Linked DNA regions of Synechococcus elongatus PCC 6301. The protein of the gene in region 2 interacts with the protein of the main gene of each other region in a pairwise test. Links are inferred from orthologs where the notes say so. Each region holds a gene or a part of one and is shown on either strand. Other genes may lie near its edges. The genes, in order: ligA and leuS.

Region 1 (6,712 bases), 970 kb from region 2 along the record:
GTTAGATATTGCTAATGCCTGTCAAACCATTCTTGAATTAACTCAAGATATGGATCAAGCTGAATTTTTAGCAGATAAGCGTACTCATCTCGCTACTTTATATGAACTCACTGTGATCGGAGAAGTCGTGAAGCGGCTCTCCCGCGAGTTTCGGGAGAGTAATCCTGAAACTCCTTGGAAACAGATAGCTGGGATGCGCGACAAGCTAATTCATGACTATAATCAAGTTGATCTTGCTTTGATCTGGGAGGTTGTGAAGTCTAATATTCCCCAGCTTTTGGCATTGATTGTGATGGACTACCGTGACTGAAATTCCAGCTCTTAATAAAGCTCAACTCCGACTGGAATACTATTAACTGATCCTCGTTCACCACAAGTGCGGGGAGTTGGGAAAACCTTAGTGGGATTGGCGCGTTCCAGCGGATCGAAGGCATGACGTAGCCATTGCATCGTTTCAAGATCTTCGGAGCTGAACATGGCGGGCATATAGCAGCGCTTATCGGCACCAATGCCATGCTCACCCGAGATACTGCCGCCAACGTTGACACAGAGCTTGAGGATTTCACCCCCAAGGGCTTCAACACGCTCTAAAGCACCTGGATCATTGCGATCGTAGAGAATTAGCGGATGTAAATTACCATCACCTGCATGGAAAACGTTGGCGACACGGTAGCCATGTTTTTGGCCTAACTGCTCAATTTCATGCAGAACAAAGGGCAGTGTCGATCGCGGAATTACACCGTCTTGCACGTAGTAACTCGGGCTAATCCGTCCGACAGCAGCGAATGCAGCCTTACGTCCTTTCCAAAGTCGTAGCCGATCTTCAGCATCCGTTGCGATCGCGATCGATCGGGCTCCATGTTGTCGGCAAACTGCTTCCACATCGCGAATTTGCTGCGCAACTTCCGAAGCGCGACCATCTAACTCTGCTAGCAGAATGGCAGCCGCATCGCGGGGATAACAATCACTTTTCACCACATCTTCAACGGCATTGATGCTGAAGTTATCCATCAGCTCTAAACCCGCCGGCAAAATTCCCGCTGCGATGATGCCCGAGACAGCAGCCCCGGCTGCTTCAATGCTGCTGAAATCGGCAAGCAGTACCTGAACGGATTGCGGGAGTGGTTGTAGTCGTAGCGTCACTTCGGTGGCGATTCCGAGCGTGCCCTCTGAACCGACAAAAATGCCGCAGAGGTCGTAGCCGGGTAGATCTGCGATCGCGCCGCCGACTTGAATCACGGAGGCATCCGGCAGCACCAGTGTCAGCCCTAGGACGTGGTTATTGGTGACACCGTGCTTGAGGCAATGTACTCCGCCAGAATTTTCAGCGACATTGCCGCCAATGGAGCAAACGCTTTGGCTGGAGGGATCAGGTGCATAGAAAAAACCAGCCCCCGTCGTTGCCTGCGTCACCCAGCTATTGATCACACCGGGTTGAACGCGAACGCGCAGGTTGTCGTAGTCAATCTCTAAAATCTGACGCATCCGTGCAGTGACAATCAGCACCGAATCTTCAACCGGTAGTGCACCACCTGAGAGGCCAGTCCCTGCGCCCCGCGCCACGAATGAGAGATCAAACTGATTGCAAAGACGGACAGCAGCGGCAACTTCTTCGGTGCTACGTGGCAGAACAACAAGCGGTGGAATTTGGCGATGATTGGTCAGTCCATCACATTCATAAACCAGTAATTCTTCGCGCCGCTCAACGACTTGCTCTCGACCCAGGACTTCCCGAAAAGCTTGGGCGATCGCAGTCCAATTGGGGGCAGCAACGGCGGTCATGGGCTGGGACACAGACGAACTGTTGCCTATGCTACCCCTCTGCTTGGGCAAGCAAGTCCAGCAGTTGTGTTTCGTTGAGTTGGGGAATGTTGAGGGCGATCGCTTTTTCCAGCTTGCTTCCCGCTTCTTCGCCGGCGACAACATAGCTGGTTTTCTTGCTGACGGAGCCCGAGACTTTGCCGCCCGCCGCTTCAATCAAGGCTTTGGCTTCGTTTCGGCTCAGGGTCGGCAGCGTGCCAGTCAGGACAAAGGTTTGACCGGCCAAAGCTTGCGATCGCGGGCTCGCTGCTTCCCCATGTAGTTGCAGCCCAGCTTGCTCTAGCGCTGCAATCAGATTTTGATTCGTGGCAACGGTGAACCACTGGTGAACCGCGTCGGCGATTTCGCTGCCAATGCCATAGACAGCGGCCAGTTCGTCCGGTGTTGCTTGCGCGAGAGCCTCAGCTGAGGTGAAAGTGGCTGCCAGATTTTTGGCGTTGACGGATCCCACATGACGAATCCCGAGACCGTAGAGCACTCGCGACCAAGGTTGCTGGCGTGACTTTGCGATCGCCTGAACCAAATTCTGTGCCGACTTTTCACCAAAGCGCTCCAGACTGGCGAGGAGCGGAGCATCCAGTCGATAGAGGTCGGCGATCGCGTTGACGAGTCCTTTGCTGACCAGTTGATCGACGAGCTTTTCGCCTAGACCTTCGATGTCGAGGGCATCCCGGCTGGCCCAATGGGTCAGTGCCCCCCGCACGATCGCAGGACAGGTTGAGTTAACGCAGCGGGTGACGGCTTCTTCTTCAGGCCGTTGCACCGGCTGGCCACATTCAGGACACTTCTCCGGCAGCACGACAGGTTTAGCATCGGCCGGCCGCAGGTCAGTGAGGACGCGCACGACTTCGGGAATGATTTCGCCCGCCTTGCGCACCACGATCGTGTCGCCAATGTGTAAGTCGAGTTCCCGCAAGCGATCGGCGTTGTGGAGGGTGGCGCGGCTGACGGTGGTTCCCGCCAATGCAACGGGAGAAAATTCAGCCACAGGCGTCAGTGCTCCCGTTCGCCCAACTTGGACAGTGACGTGCTGCAGTTGGGTCGGCGCTTCGTCGGCTGGATATTTGAGGGCGATCGCCCAGCGTGGAAATTTCTGGGTGAAGCCCAGCTCGTCTTGCAGGCGGCGTGATTGCAGTTTCACAACCACGCCATCGGTGAGATAGGGCAGGTCGCGGCGGCGGGCATCCCAATCGCTGAAGTACTGCTCCACTTCTGCTAGCGTTGGGCAGGTTTGGCGGTGCGGTTCGACTCGAAAGCCCAGACTCTGAAGACAATCGAGGCTGGCGGCTTGGTCAAGGTTTGCCCAGTCATTAGGCCCTTGAATCGAGTAGGCAAAAAAGTCGAGCTGACGTTCGGCGACAATGCGAGGATCCAGTTGGCGTAAGGTTCCGGCGGCGGCGTTACGCGGGTTGGCAAAAAGAGCCTCACCATGCTTCTCCCGTTCGGTGTTGAGTTGCTTAAAGCGAGTCAGAGACAGAAAAGCTTCGCCCCGCACTTCTAACCACTCGGGCGGTTGGTCGGTTTGGAGCCGCAGTGGAATGCTTTTAATCGTGCGTAGATTCGCTGTGATTTCTTCGCCACGGGTGCCGTCGCCCCGAGTTGCACCCCGCACCAGCAGACCGTTTTCGTAGCTGAGAGCGATCGCGGCTCCATCAATTTTCAGTTCACAGACGTAGCCTGCATCAGCCGGAACATCGGGCGCGAGTTTACGCCAGCGCTGATCCCAAGACCGTAACTCTTCAGCATCAAAAGCATTTTCGAGACTGTAGAGCGGAATCCGATGCTGGACACTCTCGAAACCAGTTGCCGGTTGCTCACCCACGCGCTGCGTGGGGCTGTCGGGCGTAATCAGGCTGGGGTGTTGCTGCTCTAGATCTTGCAACTCCCGATAGAGGCGATCGTAGACCGCATCTTCCATCACCGGCTGATCGAGGACGTAGTAGGCATAGCTGGCCTGCTGCAACAGCTGTCGCAATTCGCTGGCGCGCTGGGCGATCGCGGTGGTGGTCGGGCCCGTCTGAGAAGCGGTCATGGCGTGCTGTCGTTGTCCCTCGTTCAGTATCTCGTCCCCCTTGAAAACGGGGAAATCTCTAAAGGCTGGCTCAAATCCGCGATCGCAAGGCTAAGCACAGAGAGAAGGGCGCTGAGTTCAGACTATGGCTACTTCTGAAACGACACCCAGTGTCGATCCTCGTCGTCGTCGCCTAGAGCTAGCTATCAAGCGGCAAGCGGCCCAAGCAGATGCCCTGATTGAAATTCTGCATGAAGCCCAGTCGCTCTACGGTTATCTCGATCGCGAGCTCCTGCAATGGGTAGCTGAGCAACTCGCCTTACCCCGCAGCAAGGTCTACGGCGTGGCTAGCTTCTATCACCTGTTCCAGCTCAATCCTTCCGGTCGCCACCGCTGCCATGTCTGCCTAGGCACGGCCTGCTATGTCAAAGGGTCGCAAGCCATTCTCGACTGCCTAATAGCGGAGCTAGGCATTCGCGAAGGCGAAACCACCAATGATGGATCGGTTTCCCTCGGAACCGTGCGCTGTGTGGGTGCCTGCGGAATTGCCCCCGTCGTGGTCTATGACGGTGATATTCAAGGCCGCCAAGAATCTGAAGCGGTCTGGCAACAAGTCCAAGCTTGGCAGCAGGAGGCGCACTGATGGATTGGGAAGATTTGGGGCGTTTGGCTAACGAGGAACTGACTTGCCAGAAGCCGATTCGTCTGCGCTGTTGTACAGCCACGGGTTGTCGTGCCAACGGTGCTGAGGCCGTTTTTAAAGCAGTACAGCAGACGATCGCCGATCAAAATTTGGGCGATCGCTGCGAGGCTGTCAGCGTCGGTTGCTTGGGACTCTGTGGTGCGGGGCCACTGGTGCAGTGTGATCCCAGCGATCGCCTCTACAGTGACATCCGTCCTGATCAGGCAGCGGATCTCGTTGCGGCGGCTCAAGGTGCAGCGATGGATCTACCCGAAGTTGATCAGGCTCAGCCCTTCTTTAGCCAACAACTGAAAATCGTCAATCGCCACAGCGGCTTGATCAATCCCGATCGCCTCGAAAGCTATCTGGCAGCGGGCGGCTATCGGGCTTTGATGCACACCATCTTTGACTTAACACCAACAGAAGTCGCCGAGATTATTCGCCTTAGTGGGCTGCGCGGGCGCGGCGGTGGCGGCTATCCCACCGGCTTGAAATGGGCGACCGTCGCCAAAATGCCCAGCGATCGCAAGTTTGTGGTTTGCAACGGCGATGAGGGCGACCCCGGCGCTTTTATGGATCGCAGCGTCCTAGAGAGCGACCCCCATCAAGTCATCGAGGGCATGGCGATCGCGGCCTATGCGGTGGGTGCGAACTTTGGCTACCTTTACGTGCGGGCGGAATATCCACTAGCGATCGCACGACTCAATCAAGCCATTCGCCAAGCCCGCCGCCGTGGGCTGCTGGGCAACAGTGTCTTGGATAGCCGCTTCAGCTTTGATCTCGAGGTGCGGATCGGTGCGGGTGCCTTTGTCTGCGGCGAAGAAACGGCGCTGATTCACTCAATTCAAGGGGAGCGCGGTGTGCCTCGGGTGCGTCCGCCTTATCCGGCAGAGTCGGGCCTCTGGGGTCATCCAACGCTGATCAATAACGTCGAAACCTTTGCCAATATTGCCCCGATTGTGGAGCAAAGCGCTGACTGGTTTGCGGCGATCGGCACGCCGACCAGCAAGGGGACGAAAGTTTTTGCATTGACTGGTAAGCTGCGCAACAACGGCCTGATTGAAGTGCCGATGGGCATTCCGCTGCGATCGATCGTCGATGGCATGGGTATTCCCGAAAGCCCTGTGAAAGCGGTGCAAACCGGCGGGCCTTCCGGCGGCTGCATTCCTTTAGCGCAATTGGATACACCGGTCGACTACGACTCACTCATACAACTGGGATCAATGATGGGTTCCGGCGGCATGGTAGTCATGGACGAGAACACCGATATGGTGGCGATCGCCCGCTTCTACATGGAATTTTGCCGCTCCGAAAGCTGTGGCAAATGCATTCCCTGTCGGGCAGGCACAGTGCAACTGCATGAGCTCCTCGGGAAGTTATCTAGCGGTCAAGGCACCGCGATCGATCTCCAACAGCTCGAAGACCTTTGCTATTTGGTCAAAGACACCAGTCTCTGTGGCTTGGGAATGTCTGCTCCCAACCCAATTCTTAGTACGCTGCGCTGGTTCCGTCAGGAGTACGAGTCACGCCTGATTCCAGAACGGGCGATCGCACTGACTCATTAGGCGATCGATTTAGGTCAAATTCAGCAGCGATCGCCGCAGTTGATCGAGTGCTTCACCCGCACTCAGGCGCCGGACCCAGTCACGCCCGCGCTCAGCGCCCCAGCGCCGTTCAACGCCGAAGCAACCTGTTGGGCCTGCAATACCGATGTAGACCAATCCCACCGGCTTCGTTTCCGTGCCACCATCCGGCCCCGCAATGCCGGTGATGGAAACGCCCCAGGTCGTCCCTAGGCGCTGCTGGATGCCGATCGCCATCTGTTCTGCGACGACTGCGCTGACCGCCCCTGCTTCAGCCAAAGTTTCCGCTGAGACATTGAGGAGCGATTGTTTCACACGGTTGTCGTAGGCGATCACACCGCCCCAAAACCATTGGGAGCTGCCGGGAATTGTCGTGATCAACTGACCCAAACCACCGCCGGTACAGGATTCTGCGACGGCCAAAGTCTGACCGCGATCGTGCAGGAGCGCACCGACCACCGAAGCCAAGCTGTCGTTGTCAGCACCGTAGCAATCTCGTCCTGCGATCGCCCGCAGTTCTTGCTCGATCGGCGCAATCAGGGCTACCCCTTCTGCTTCAGAGGCTGCGGCTGCCGTGATCCGTAACTTCACCTCGCCGTTGTTAGCGTAGGGTGC
Region 2 (12,863 bases):
ACTCAGCGCTTGCTCACCGGTAAAAATTCGGCCATCGGCAAAGCTTTTGACGGTTTCTACGGTCAATTGCCGCGCATCAGCCACGGTTTGAACAAACTGCTGGTAGCTGATGTCGATCAAGTTTTGCAGAATCTCCTTTTCGTTGTCAGTTAGCTCGCGATCGAAGGAGAGGATGTCCTTATAGGGGCCAGACTTGATCACCTTGAAGGAGACGCCAACCCGATCGAGCAGGCGCTCAAGGTTGTTACCGCGCAAAATTACACCAATGCTGCCCGTGATCGTGCCGGGGTTGCTGACGATTTTGTCGGCTCCCATGCCGATGTAGACTCCGCCGGATGCCGAAATATTGCCAAAGCTAGCGATAACTTTGGTCTGATGCTGGCTGCGCAGTCGTTTTAGGGCTTCGTAGATTTCCTGGGAGTCACCGACGGTGCCGCCTGGGCTGTCAATCCGCAGCAGCAGTGCCGGATAGCCCCGTTCCGCCACAGTCTTCAGCGATCGCAACAACCGTTGACGGGTCCCACCGGCGATCGCTCCCGACACTTCGATGCGAGCAATTTGCTTGCGGGCACGACGCGGGAATGGCCAAACCATAGGGAACCCAAGAATGCTGAATTCTTCTGATTGTAGAAAATCCCCGCTAGGAGGGGAGCCGAAACCGGCGATCGCGGCCTTGTTAGAATGAGCGCCGACCTTTCCGCCATTGCTATGCCTGCTGCTGGGCCGCCTGCGCTTGCCAAAACTCCGCTTCTGCTGGCGCCCTTTTTCCTTTGGGGAACGGCCATGGTAGCCATGAAAGGTACGACCGACCACACCACTCCCCTCTTTTTGGCCACCGTGCGACTGTTGCCGGCTGGCATCCTGGTCCTGCTGGCTGCGGCTTGGTTGGGACGGCCCCAACCCCAGGGTTGGCGGGCTTGGGCCTGGATTGGGCTCTTTGGCCTGGTGGATGGCACCCTTTTTCAAGGATTTTTGGCTGAGGGGCTAACCCGCACCGGAGCAGGCATTGGTTCCGTCATGATCGATTCGCAGCCGCTGATCGTGGCGCTGCTGGCCTACTGGCTGTTCGGCGAGCGGATTGGCCTTTGGGGCTGGCTGGGGCTAGCGATCGGTATTGTCGGCATCAGCCTATTGGGGTTGCCTGAGACGTGGTTATTAGCCCTGGGCGATCGCCTCTTACAGGGGCTGCATATTCCCGTCCAGTTGGTTGGCCCCGCGATCGCAGAACTCTGGCCCACCGATCAAAGCTGGCTGAGCGCCCTCTTCAACAACGGTCGCTGGCTGATGTTGCTGGCAGCGCTTTCCATGGCTGTCGGCACCATCCTCAGTCGCTATGTCTCGCGCTGGGCCGACCCAATCGCGGCAACCGGCTGGCACATGATCGCTGGGGCTATTCCTTTGGTCTTGGGCAGCTGGAGCCTCGAAAGCCAACAGTGGCAGCAACTCGGCCTCAGTGACTGGCTGGCCTTGAGCTACGCCACCCTCTTCGGCAGTGCGATCGCCTACGGGCTATTTTTTTACTTTGCCGCCAGCGGCAGCTTGACAAGCCTGAGTGCGCTGACCTTTTTGACGCCGGTCTTTGCACTGTTATTTGGCAATCTCTTCTTGGGTGAAAAGCTGGGCATGATCCAATGGGTCGGGGTCAGCCTTAGCCTGGTCAGTATTTTGCTGATCAGTCAGCGGGATTGGTTGACAGCCCGAGGCTGGAAAACCCGACTCCAGCCCGCTGTTATCGATCCGGCTCTACCTGAAGTCCCCGATCGCTCAGCCCAGTAGCAGCATCCCCAGCTTTTCCTAACCGCGATCGCGCCAGCATCCCTCGGAGGCGTCTCTATGACTGCCCACCGTTTTCTGTTTGTATCAACACCCCGTCGGCCCCTTGGGGTCGGGGCGAGGGGGCGGTGTTGAACTGACCCTGCCCAATTTAGCCAAGGCTCTGACCCCAGCGAGGGGCACCAAGTCAGCGTGCTCGCGCCGGCTGGATCGGTGCTGCCCGATTTGCCGCTGGAAACGGTGCCTGGGACTTGGCAAAGCACGGCTCAAAGTCACGGGCGCGCCACTCCTGCTGAGATTCCTGCTGAGAGTGTTTTAGCCCGGCTCTGGGATCGAGCTCACCAGCAGCAAACCGACTTTGACCTGATCCTCAACTTCGCCTACGACTGGCTACCGCTATATCTGACGCCGTTTTTCAAGATGCCTGTCGCCCATTTGATCAGCATGGGATCCCTATCTGAGGTGATGGATCAGGCGATCGCCACAAGCCTCGATCGCTATCCCGGCAGCATCGCTGTCCACAGTCTGGCTCAGGCAGCAACCTTTCCCTTTGGCGATCGCTGCCTTTGTATCGGCAATGCCCTTGACCTAGCAGCCTATGGGTTTAACCCAGAGCCAGAGCCGGTCTTGGGCTGGGTAGGACGGATTGCACCAGAAAAGGGCCTAGAAGATGCCATTCAAGCCGCTCAACAGGCTGGCCTCCCGTTGCGGGTCTGGGGTGCCCTGACTGAACCCGACTATTGGCAACGACTCCAACAGCAGTTTGGCGATCGGGCCGTCAGCTATCAGGGCTTCGTCAGTACCGATGAGTTGCAACGTGGCTTGGGCCGCTGCCAAGGCCTGTTAATGACCCCAAAATGGGTGGAAGCCTTTGGCAACGTCGCCATTGAAGCCCTCGCCTGTGGCGTACCAGTGATAGCCTATGCCCGCGGCGGACCCTTGGAAATTATTGAGCAGGGCAAGAGTGGCTGGCTGGTAGAACCCGATCAACAGGCTGCTCTCGTCAACGCAATTGGGCAACTGTCTAGCCTCGATCGCGCTTACTGTCGAGCCCAAGCCGAAGCACGGTTTTCCTTGGCTGCGATGGGTCAACGTCTAGAAGCGTGGCTACTCCCCCTCTTGTCCCGAGCCCGAGGCTTCTAGTTGCGATCGCATTTCGGCATCGGGCAGTAGCGCCAGCAATTGCCCAGCCGTGACGGGGACTTCAATCACTTCGCTGAGGGCAGCCGCCAAGGCAACGCATTCAACCTCAATTTGGCGATCGGTCAATTCAGCTTGCCCTTCAAAAACCTTCCGCAGCAGGGCACTCCGATCAGCATCGGTACTGGGGAGGGCAGCAATCAGAGCATCGGTCAGCTCACTCAAGGTCTTGCGGGATTCCCGCGCCTGATCCGCCAAGAGGGTCCGCAGGTAACGCCCAAACCAAGGCACCAAATACTCGCGGGACTCATCTCCCTGCACATGCTCAAGGCTAGCTTCAAGGCGATCAAGCGCTCCCCGAATGGAGCTGATCAGCTCATGGGGTGGAACAGACCGCTGCTCGAGTTCTGGCTGGGTAAAGGTTTCATCCCCACTCAGAGTAGCGTCTAGCTGCTCTAGAGAGAGTTCAGCCAGCCGCGCTAGCCTTCGCATTAGGCCCCAACGAATTTCCCAAGGATCAATTTCCCCCGATTCATATTTGTTGATCAGGGTAGGCGAGACACCTAGTAACCGCGATAGCTTACGCTTCGAGAGGTTCTCAGGAGCAGGCAGCATATCTGCGAAAGGGCGCAGCGAGCGGCCTGCTAGGTTAGCGCGGATTTGTTGAACGAGGCGAGCAAGTCGCAAAGCTCGCTGCTGACTATCAATCTCGAAATTGCTCGAAGGCATCAACAACCGGCCAGGAAGAGTTTACAACCGTTCAATAATAATTCTCTCTAGGCAAGTTGGACAGTATTTAGGGCTAAAAAAGTACTAGATAGGGAAATCATCTTTTGTTTAGAAAGAGTGGCTTTTAAAATTTCCCAGCTTTGAGAATGATACGACACCAGGCACACCAGAGACCCTGCATTTAAACTCTGGGATCACTCGGTTGAAATCCTAGAGATAGGAGCCCAACTAAGGACTCCAGAACTCATAGTTGTCTCTTTAGTGCTGATTTAGGGTGAAGCGATTACAAAATTGACCAACTTGCCTGGAACAACGATCACTTTGCGGATTGTTTGACCGTCCAGCCAGCGTTGGGCAATCTCAGAATTCTTTGCCAACTGTTGGAGCTGATCGCGGTCGGCAGAGGCAGGTACGGTGATTGTGCCCCGCGTTTTACCCATAATTTGAATCACCAAAGGAATTTCATCGACGATGAGTGCCGATTCATCCAAGACGGGCCAGCCTTCAAGGTGCACCGATCGCTCGCCACCCAGCTGCTGCCAAAGTTCCTCGGCAATGTGAGGGGCAAAGGGTGCCAGCAGTAGTACTAATGTCTGCACGCCTTTCAGATAGGCCGGACTCCCAGGCATGGGTGCATCGTTAAGTGCATTGGTCAGCTTCATCAGCTCCGCAATCGCCGTATTGAGCTGATAATCTTCTTCCAGATCCTCAGTGAACGCTTGGATCGCCGTATGCACAGCGCGGCGCAGATCCTTTTCGGCCTTATCGTCTGCTGCGGTCGTTGCTTCGACTTGGCTGGCTGTTTGCACCAGACGCCAAACCCGGTTTAAGAAGCGGAATTGACCTTCAACATCGGCATCATCCCACTCCAAATCCTTCTCGGGCGGCGCTTTGAAGAGGATGAACATTCGCGCCGTATCGGCGCCATAGCGATCGAGGACTCGGGCTGGATCGACGCCGTTGTACTTCGACTTCGACATTTTCTCGAAGAAAACTTCGAGGCGATCGCCTGTATCAGGATCGACCGGCTGACTGGGATCGCTAATGCGATCGCTGGGCACGTACTTACCGGTCTTGGGATTTTTGTAGGTCAACCCCTGCACCATCCCTTGGGTCAGCAGCCGCTTAAATGGCTCATCGAAGCTGAGGAGGCCGCGATCGCGCAGCACTTTAGTGAAGAAGCGCGAGTAGAGCAGGTGCAGAATTGCATGCTCAATGCCGCCAACGTACTGATCCACCGGCAACCAGTCGTTGACCTTGTCCTTGGTGAAGGCAATTTCTGGATTGCTGGCGTCGCTGTAGCGAAGGTAGTACCAAGACGAACACATGAAGGTGTCCATCGTGTCGGTTTCGCGCCGCGCTGGTTTGCCACAACTTGGGCAAGTGGTCGTCACCCAATCTTCCAGTTGCGCTAGTGGCGAAGGGCCACGCCCGCTAAACTGCACCGAGTCAGGGAGCTGCACCGGCAGATCGGCTGCTGCCACAGGGCCGCAGTCGGGGCAATGGACAATCGGAATCGGGCAGCCCCAGTAGCGCTGACGGGAGATCAGCCAATCACGCAGGCGATATTGCACATGGGCTTGGCCCCAGCCTTGTTCTTCGGCAAAGGCGATGATCTTGGCTTTCGCTTCAGTTGAAGACAGACCATCGAACTGGCCGGAGTTGACCATCACACCCGCTTCAGTGAAGGGAGCCGGCCAAGGTTCCGCGATCGCGCCTTCTGTCGGTTGAATCACCGGCTGCACTGGCAGGCCATACCGCTGGGCGAAGGCAAAGTCGCGACTGTCGTGGGCAGGAACACCCATTACGGCACCCGTGCCGTACTCAACCAAAACGTAGTCGGCAATCCAGATCGGCACCGCCTGGCCCGTAAACGGATTAGTGACGAAGCCGCCCGTGGGCACGCCGCGTTTGGGGCGATCTTCTGCTGTCCGCTCTAGTTCGCTGGTTTGGCTGACTTCCGCTGCAAAGGCTGCCACTGCAGTTTGCTGTTCTGGCGTCGTTACCTGTGTCACCAACGGATGTTCCGGCGCCAGCACCACGTAGCTGACGCCGTAGACCGTATCGGGACGGGTCGTAAAGACTTTGACGCGATCGCTGGAATTGACGATCGGAAATTCCAGATAGGCACCGGTGGACTTCCCAATCCAGTTGGCCTGCATCAAGCGCACGCGCTCCGGCCAGCCAGTCAGCTGATCGAGGTCTTGCAGCAGCTCCTCGGCGTAGTCCGTGATTTTCAGGAACCATTGCTTGAGCTGGCGGCGCTCCACTTTGGCACCCGATCGCCACGATCGCCCCTCACTATCGACCTGCTCATTCGCCAACACAGTCTGATCAATCGGGTCCCAGTTAACCGTGGCTTCCTTCTGATAGGCCAGCCCCGCCTCAAAAAACTGCAGGAACAACCATTGCGTCCAGCGGTAGTAGTCCGGCGAGCAAGTCGTGACCTCGCGATCCCAGTCGTAGGACAATCCCAACTGCTTCAGTTGCTCGCGCATCTGCGCGACATTCTGATAAGTCCAATCGGCGGGTTGAACACCGCGATCGATCGCTGCATTCTCAGCGGGTAGACCGAAGGCATCCCAACCCATCGCATGCAGCACTCGGAAGCCTTGCCGGCGTTTGACCCGCGCGATCGCATCTGTGATGGTGTAGTTGCGCACATGGCCCATGTGCAAGTTCCCCGAAGGATAGGGGAACATCGACAGGGCATAAAACTTGGGGCGATCGTCCGCTTCGGGAGTGCGATCGAGCTGCGCAGCGGCCCAGGACTGTTGCCACTTCGTTTCAATTGCCTGGGGATCGTAGCGGCTGTCCACCGAAACTCCTTGGTATTCTTGCGAGCGTGAATTGGCACCATTTTGCATTTTCGCACAATGCCTCAGCAGTCCTCTCCAGCACCGCTCTCGGTCTTCGTCTACGGCACGCTGCAGCCAGGTCAGCATTACTATCAAGTGCTCAATCTGGAGCCATGGCTCGTTGCAGCCGTCCCCGCTCAAGTACCGGGGAGGGTCTATGCACTGCCAGCGGGCTATCCGGCCCTCACTGAAGAAGAGGGTTGGGTACGGGGCGTGCTTCTGCAGTTGCGATCGCCGGACCTCTTGGATCGACTCGATGATCTAGAAGGCTATGCTCCCAATCGCGATCGCAGTCTCAATCTTTATCAGCGCTGCTGGGAACCGGTCTACGACCTTCAGCAACAGCCACTCGGGGAAGCTTGGCTCTACCGCATGGCAATCGCAGAAGTGACACGTCAGGGGGGAATCGCTGTAGCAGATGGCTACTGGAGCGCAGCAATTCAGGCCGAACTCTGGGGCCAGAGCCTGTGATTAGCGGCGGCTGGCCGGCAGAAATGCAGCCGGTTTGACCCGATTGTTGGGATTGCGGGGCAGTTCGATCACCGGTTCATCCAGCGCCAAGAAAAGCGGCTCACCCGTAGGATAAGGAGCCATCACCGGATCGCGATTGGTAGCGGTACGAACACTGAATTCAGGCACTAAAGAATTACCGACTGCCACTGCTACCATCGCCGCCAAACCAGTCGGAATGGCCCAACGTTGCCAGCGGCGACGACGGACTCGGGGATCAGCAAAGACAGCCGCCGCGATCGCTTCGGCACTGCGATCGCTACTGATCACAGCCGATCGCTGCCGCGACCAGACCTGCTGCAGCTTTCGCAGTTGGGCAAAGGTGGCTTGAGCATCCGCATCTTCTGCGAGCCACTGCTCAACCTGTTTCCGTTCAGTAGCCGTGACAGCATTGTCGAGATAGGCGCTCAACAGTTCAAAACATGGCTCTGAGGTCCGTTCGAAGGATCGTTGCTCAGACACAGGCGTCAACCTCTGGGTTTGCGTTCACAGCTTTTAGCCCTAATTCCTATCCTAAACAGGACGACAAGGAAGTTTAGGGCTTCTTAGAAGAGTTTTAGATAACCGCTGAGTTGGTCTTGGAGACGCTGGCGGGCGCGGGCGATGCGAGATTTCACAGTCCCGAGAGAAACCCCCGTTGCGGCAGCAATCTCTTCGTAGGCCAAGCCTTCGATTTCGCGCAGCACGATCGTGGTGCGGAAACTTTCAGGCAACCCCGCGATCGCTCGCCGCAATTCGTTGTAGAACTCTTGTTTTTCCAACTCCTCGTCTGGGCCTGCCTGCTCGGTTGGCAGTTCCCAATCCAGCTGATCGTTGCCGATTAGGCGGGGGGCATCCAGCGAGAGGGCCGGCTGGCGACGCTTGCGCCGCCGCAGCTCGTCGTAGAACAAGTTAGTGACAATGCGGCTGAGCCAGCCTTTGAAGCTGCGAGGTTCCTGCAGATTTTTGAGATTGCGATAGACGCGAATCCAGACTTCCTGCACCAGATCAGCCCGATCTTCCCAGTCGGGCGCTAGGTGATAGATCAGGCGCTCCACGTGGTTTTGGTAGCGCCGCACCAGCTCCGTAAACGCAAGGCGATCGCTGGGCTGTTTTTGGCAGCGCAGCACCAGTTCATCGAGCGGAAGCTGATCAGCGGAGAGGGGCAAGCGAGAACCTGTAGCCTCGGAATTAGACCAAGTACAGGGAACAGATGCAGTCATGAACTCAGACGCCTGTCAATTGCAGCTTTTGACGACTCTGGGCTGCAAAAGTTCCCTGTCATGGGGTCATCCTGCCATGTTGCTGCGGGGTTGAGCGATGCCTCAGAGCCAGTCTATGGGCAGTCCCTTAAACGGGAAGGCGCGATCGCTCGGCTTAGTCAATCCGCTTGGCATCTGCCCTGGACTGGCAACAGTAGCCGATCGCGGTGCCACTGGGATGTGGGCTGGGCAACCAAGAGGTTCTAGCTCACCCAGACAGGAGTTAGAGCTAGTGAGATAGTTGTCGGTACAGGAAAAAGGCAGGCAGGCTAATCGTCGGGAGCCAGCATCTGCAACAGCGGTGCCACTTGCAGGAGTAGTGGCTGGCGATCGCGACCGACCTCTGTACTTGGCCCCGACGATCGCAAACCAAAACCCAAGGAGATAGCTTCGCTAACCCGTGCTGCAATCAGAGCTTGATACTGCTGCAGGCCCAGCTGGCGGAGGGTTTGAGCCTGATCGAGGCTGGTGGCGTAAAGCGGCGGCAAGCGATTGAGGGCGTGGACGACGATCGCAGGCAGATCAAGGGTGACTTCCTCGCGCAACTCAAAGGCACTCACTTGAGCGATCGCTTCTGAGAAAACCAGCTCTTCCATCAGGTTGAATAGCTGCTGCCGAGGCACCACGATCACTTCGCCGCTGCGCAGAGCACTAATCAAACGGCGCAAGGCCAACTGCTGCAGTTCCGACAGCGCCGTTGCTTGATCGCAGACTTGGTTGACGCTGGCTTCGAGGGCTGGCGTCAGAAAGCCCAGACGCAGAGCTTCATCCACGCACTGTTCTAAGGCGATCGTCATCAGTTCAGTCCTCGCTGTAACCATGGTGTGGGATCTACCGATTCACCCAGCACATAAAAGCCCCAGTGCAGGTGCGGGCCCGTAAAAGCGCCCGTATTGCCTACGGTGCCAATGACGTCGCCGGCCTGGACAAACTGGCCTTCGCGAACGTTGATGCGGTTGAGGTGAATCAGAATGCTGGCAATGCCCTGACCATGGTCAATACCGATCGTGTTGCCATGGACTTCAAAGCCCTGTTGCTCGTAGCCGACCAAGGCGATCCGGCCAGCCGCAGGCGCTCGCACTGGAGTTCCGGTGGCATCGGCGTAGTCAAGACCGCGATGGAAGTAGTCTTCAGCAAACACGCCGTTGTAGTAGCGGCGCACGCCATAGCCCGTGGAGATGCGACCAGGGGCTGGGCGGCGCAAGGGGCCAGTCCAGAATAGTTCCGGCGTAATCAGTGCCTTGAAGGCATCAACACGATCGAACTCGAAGTCTGTGCCCAAGTCGGACTTACCAGGCGGCAGCCAGATCCGCTGCACCGGAAAACTGCGGCGTGCCACTTCGATCGGGATGCGGCGCGCTTGGGTCGCTCCTTGCACCGTTAGTAAATAGCCGCCGGTTTTCAGAACAGGTGTTGTCGGAATTAGGGCGCGATACTGGCCTGCACCGATCCCAAATACAGGAATTGTGCGGGGGCCAAAGCGCACTTGAGGCGGCGTTTCAGCCGAGGACTGGATGCTGACTTGCAGGGTTTCGCCCTGTCGCGGTGCCAGCGGCGTCACGGTTGCCGTCAGCACGTCGGTGGGCTGAACAATCACTGGTGTGAGCGCCACCACTGAGAGAAATGAGGGGAGCAGAGGACGCAGCATGATGGAGTTCCCGATCGCGTAAGCCAGCAGTGATTTCGCGAAGACTGAGTCGGGCGATCGCCTCTAGAGGAGGGGTCGCAGCGACACGAGCGCCGCTCGCCACAGGATCACCGTTTCTTCTTGAGGGGTTTTGAGGCAGAGGCAGTCTGGGTCTTGCCAGAGCAGCCGCGCCTGCCAGATATCACCGCTGTTGAGTTTGACTTCTAGAAATACCTGCTCGCGAATGTATTGCTGTAGAAGTCGAACACTGGGCAGGCTGGTATCGAGCAAGGCCACAGAAATTGTAGGGAGCGCTAGCGACCGCAGCTTAGCACCCTGACCCCACCTCTGCAGCGATTGCAGCAAATCCAAGGCCACGATCGCCGTAGGATCGAGACCGTGGTTTGTCCCCAGCAGTTATGTCTCTGCAGTTCGCGAAATATCACGGTCTTGGCAATGATTTCATCCTGGTGGACAACCGCGAGTCTGGGGAACCAAGGCTAACCCCGGAGCAAGCAGTGCAGGTCTGCGATCGCAACTTTGGGGTCGGTGCGGACGGCGTCATTTTTGCGCTGCCCGGCAGCGGCGACAGCGACTATGTCATGCGGATCTTTAACTCTGACGGTTCAGAACCGGAGATGTGCGGCAACGGCATCCGCTGTTTGGCCAAATTTTTGAGCGAGCTGGATGGCGGGGCTCAATCCCGCTATCGCATTGCTACCGGTGCTGGCTTGATTGTGCCAACGCTAACCGAGACTGGCTTAGTCACTGTCGATATGGGGCCGGCTTACCTCAAACCAGTTGAAATCCCGACGACGCTGACAGGTACTGGCGATCGTGTCGTCGAAGCAGACTTGGAAGTAGGCGATCGCCCTTGGAAGGTCACAACCGTCAGCATGGGTAACCCCCACTGCATTACCTTCGTCGAGGATGTTGCGGCCGTTCCCTTAGCGGAGATCGGGCCACTGTTTGAGCATCATCCTGTCTTTCCCCAGCGCACCAATACTGAGTTTGTCGAGGTTGTCCGGCCCGACTACCTGAAGATGCGCGTCTGGGAGCGAGGGGCTGGCGCAACCCTAGCCTGTGGAACCGGAGCTTGTGCCACCTTGGTCGCGGCTGTCCTGACCGGTCGGAGCGATCGCCAAGCGACGGTGGAACTTCCGGGCGGGCCGCTACAAATTGAATGGCGAGAAGACGGTCATCTGTTTATGACTGGCCCGGCAGTTAAGGTGTTCAGCGGTAGCATGGAACTAGCTGCCTAATTGCTGCCAATCATGTCGGAGCCTGCCAGCGTCAACTGTGCCGTGGATTGTCTTGAGGGATGCGTCTTGGGCGATCGATGCCCGGGTCGACCGTTTCAGGAGGATGCTGAGCGCTTCATCCGCGAGACGCCCTTGGATCAAATGCTGGAAATGGCAGCTGAGGCCGTGCGGCGGCGTCAGCTTGAGCGCCTCAGTGGCAATGGTGGGCCGCAGTGGGTGTTTCCTGAAGACGGCATTCGTCCCGACGATTTCTAGCGTTCCGACTGGCTCCATTTCCGTCAGCGAAGGACGGTAAGGACAGAACCTGTATGTCAACCTACTTGGACTACAGCGCCACGACCTCGATGCGGCCTGAGGTTTTGGAGCGTTTCACGGCCGTTGCCCAAGAGCAGTGGGGCAATGCAGCTAGCTTGCACCAGTGGGGTAATCGCGCAGCCCTCGTGCTAGAGCGATCGCGCCAGCAGGTCGCGGCCCTGATCCAAGCGGAACCGGAGGCAATCGCCTTTAGCTCCGGCGGTACGGAATCGGATAACTGGGCAATTCTCAGTCCCTATCTTGCAGACCCGCGGCCGGGGCATCTGATCATCTCCGCCGTCGAACATTCCGCGATCGCTCGGCCAGCCGCTTGGCTAGAGCAACGGGGCTGGCAGGTAACGCGCTTGCCGGTTGATCGTAGCGGCCGCATTCAACCCGCGGATCTGGCCAGTGCGGTTCGCCCAGACACCCGCCTGATCTCAGTGATCTGGGGTCAAAGCGAAGTCGGAACGATCCAACCGATCGCAGAGCTTGCCGCGATCGCTCGTGAACATGGCATCCTCTTCCACACCGACGCGGTCCAAGTAGCGGGACGTTTACCGATCGATGTGCAGCGGCTGCCGATCGATTTGCTCTCGCTCTCCAGCCATAAACTCTACGGTCCCCAAGGAGTTGGGGCACTCTACATTCGGCCAGGTGTTGAGTTAGCGCCCCTCCTGCAGGGTGGGAATCAAGAAAGTGGCCTGCGCTCGGGAACGCCACCGATTGCTGCGATCGCGGCCTTTGGTGAAGCCGCCCAGCTTGCCGCCGCCGAACTCCCCCACGAGACGGCGCGCCTCCAATCCCTGCGCGATCGCCTCATTGCGGTACTGGCCACCGAACCCCGTCTCAGGCTGACAGGTGACCCCATCCAGCGGCTGCCCCATCATGCCAGTTTTATCGCCCGAGGTGGCACAACTGGGACCAGTCAACAGCTGGTACGAGCCATGAATCGGCTGGGTTTTGGCATCAGTGGCGGTTCTGCTTGCAACAGTGGCCGCAGCCAGCCCAGTCCCGTCCTGCTAGCCATGGGGTATAGTCCCCAAGAAGCCTTGGCAGGTATTCGTTTCAGCCTGGGTCGATCGACCCAGTTGGCTGAGGTAGAAGCGGCGGCGATCGCCCTGCGATCGGCGCTCCACAGCTTGCCCCAAGCCTCGTTGTTGTCTCCGGCCTAACTGGATTGCTTATGCTGGCTTTTCCCGCCGATCTTGAAACCGCTGTCGAACAGGCCAAGGAGGCAGCCCAGCGGGCCCTTGCCGCCGGATTGACCCGCATTCAAGTTGACCTAGCGATCCCAGAGCTCAAAATTCAGCCGATCGCTTGGCAGTTTTTAGCGGCTTTCCTCGACCGAGGAGCTAAGCTGCGGGTCTTCTTCCCCGATCCGGGCGCTGCGGCCCTAGCTCGGCGTGATTGGGGAGAGCTACCGTTT

Evidence for each region.
Region 1: the proteins of leuS (region 2) and ligA interact in binary tests that used the Escherichia coli proteins (3 or more experiments, as listed by UniProt). The link is inferred for Synechococcus elongatus PCC 6301 from one-to-one orthologs.

Annotation. Positions count from the first base shown.
Region 1 is NC_006576.1:1,344,492-1,351,203, reverse strand. Bases 1,334-4,291 are described here. They hold ligA (NAD-dependent DNA ligase LigA), read right to left. Parts: upstream 3,854-4,291; coding sequence 1,814-3,853; downstream 1,334-1,813. Other genes in these bases: hoxE (bidirectional hydrogenase complex protein HoxE), read left to right, coding at 3,978-4,291; SYC_RS06550 (FAD-linked oxidase C-terminal domain-containing protein), read right to left, coding at 1,334-1,782. Outside these bases: SYC_RS06555 (HepT-like ribonuclease domain-containing protein), read left to right, coding at 1-310; more of SYC_RS06550, read right to left, coding at 322-1,333; more of hoxE, read left to right, coding at 4,292-4,475; SYC_RS06535 (NuoF family protein), read left to right, coding at 4,475-6,079; SYC_RS06530 (competence/damage-inducible protein A), read right to left, coding at 6,089-6,712. UniProt on the Escherichia coli protein: DNA ligase that catalyzes the formation of phosphodiester linkages between 5'-phosphoryl and 3'-hydroxyl groups in double-stranded DNA using NAD as a coenzyme and as the energy source for the reaction.
Region 2 is NC_006576.1:2,312,490-2,325,352, reverse strand. What follows is about bases 3,711-6,888. They hold leuS (leucine--tRNA ligase), read right to left. Parts: upstream 6,510-6,888; coding sequence 3,912-6,509; downstream 3,711-3,911. Other genes in these bases: SYC_RS11510 (gamma-glutamylcyclotransferase family protein), read left to right, coding at 6,519-6,888. In the rest of the region: signal peptide peptidase SppA, read right to left, coding at 1-594; SYC_RS11530 (DMT family transporter), read left to right, coding at 709-1,776; SYC_RS11525 (glycosyltransferase family 4 protein), read left to right, coding at 1,966-2,916; SYC_RS11520 (helix-turn-helix domain-containing protein), read right to left, coding at 2,881-3,642; more of SYC_RS11510, read left to right, coding at 6,889-6,971; SYC_RS11505 (anti-sigma factor family protein), read right to left, coding at 6,972-7,472; SYC_RS11500 (sigma-70 family RNA polymerase sigma factor), read right to left, coding at 7,556-8,212; SYC_RS14065 (hypothetical protein), read left to right, coding at 8,303-8,458; SYC_RS11495 (late competence development ComFB family protein), read right to left, coding at 8,521-9,048; SYC_RS11490 (M23 family metallopeptidase), read right to left, coding at 9,048-9,899; SYC_RS11485 (Hfq-related RNA-binding protein), read right to left, coding at 9,963-10,175; dapF (diaminopimelate epimerase), read left to right, coding at 10,298-11,140; SYC_RS11475 (hypothetical protein), read left to right, coding at 11,153-11,395; SYC_RS11470 (cysteine desulfurase family protein), read left to right, coding at 11,449-12,609; SYC_RS11465 (DUF1995 family protein), read left to right, coding at 12,621-12,863.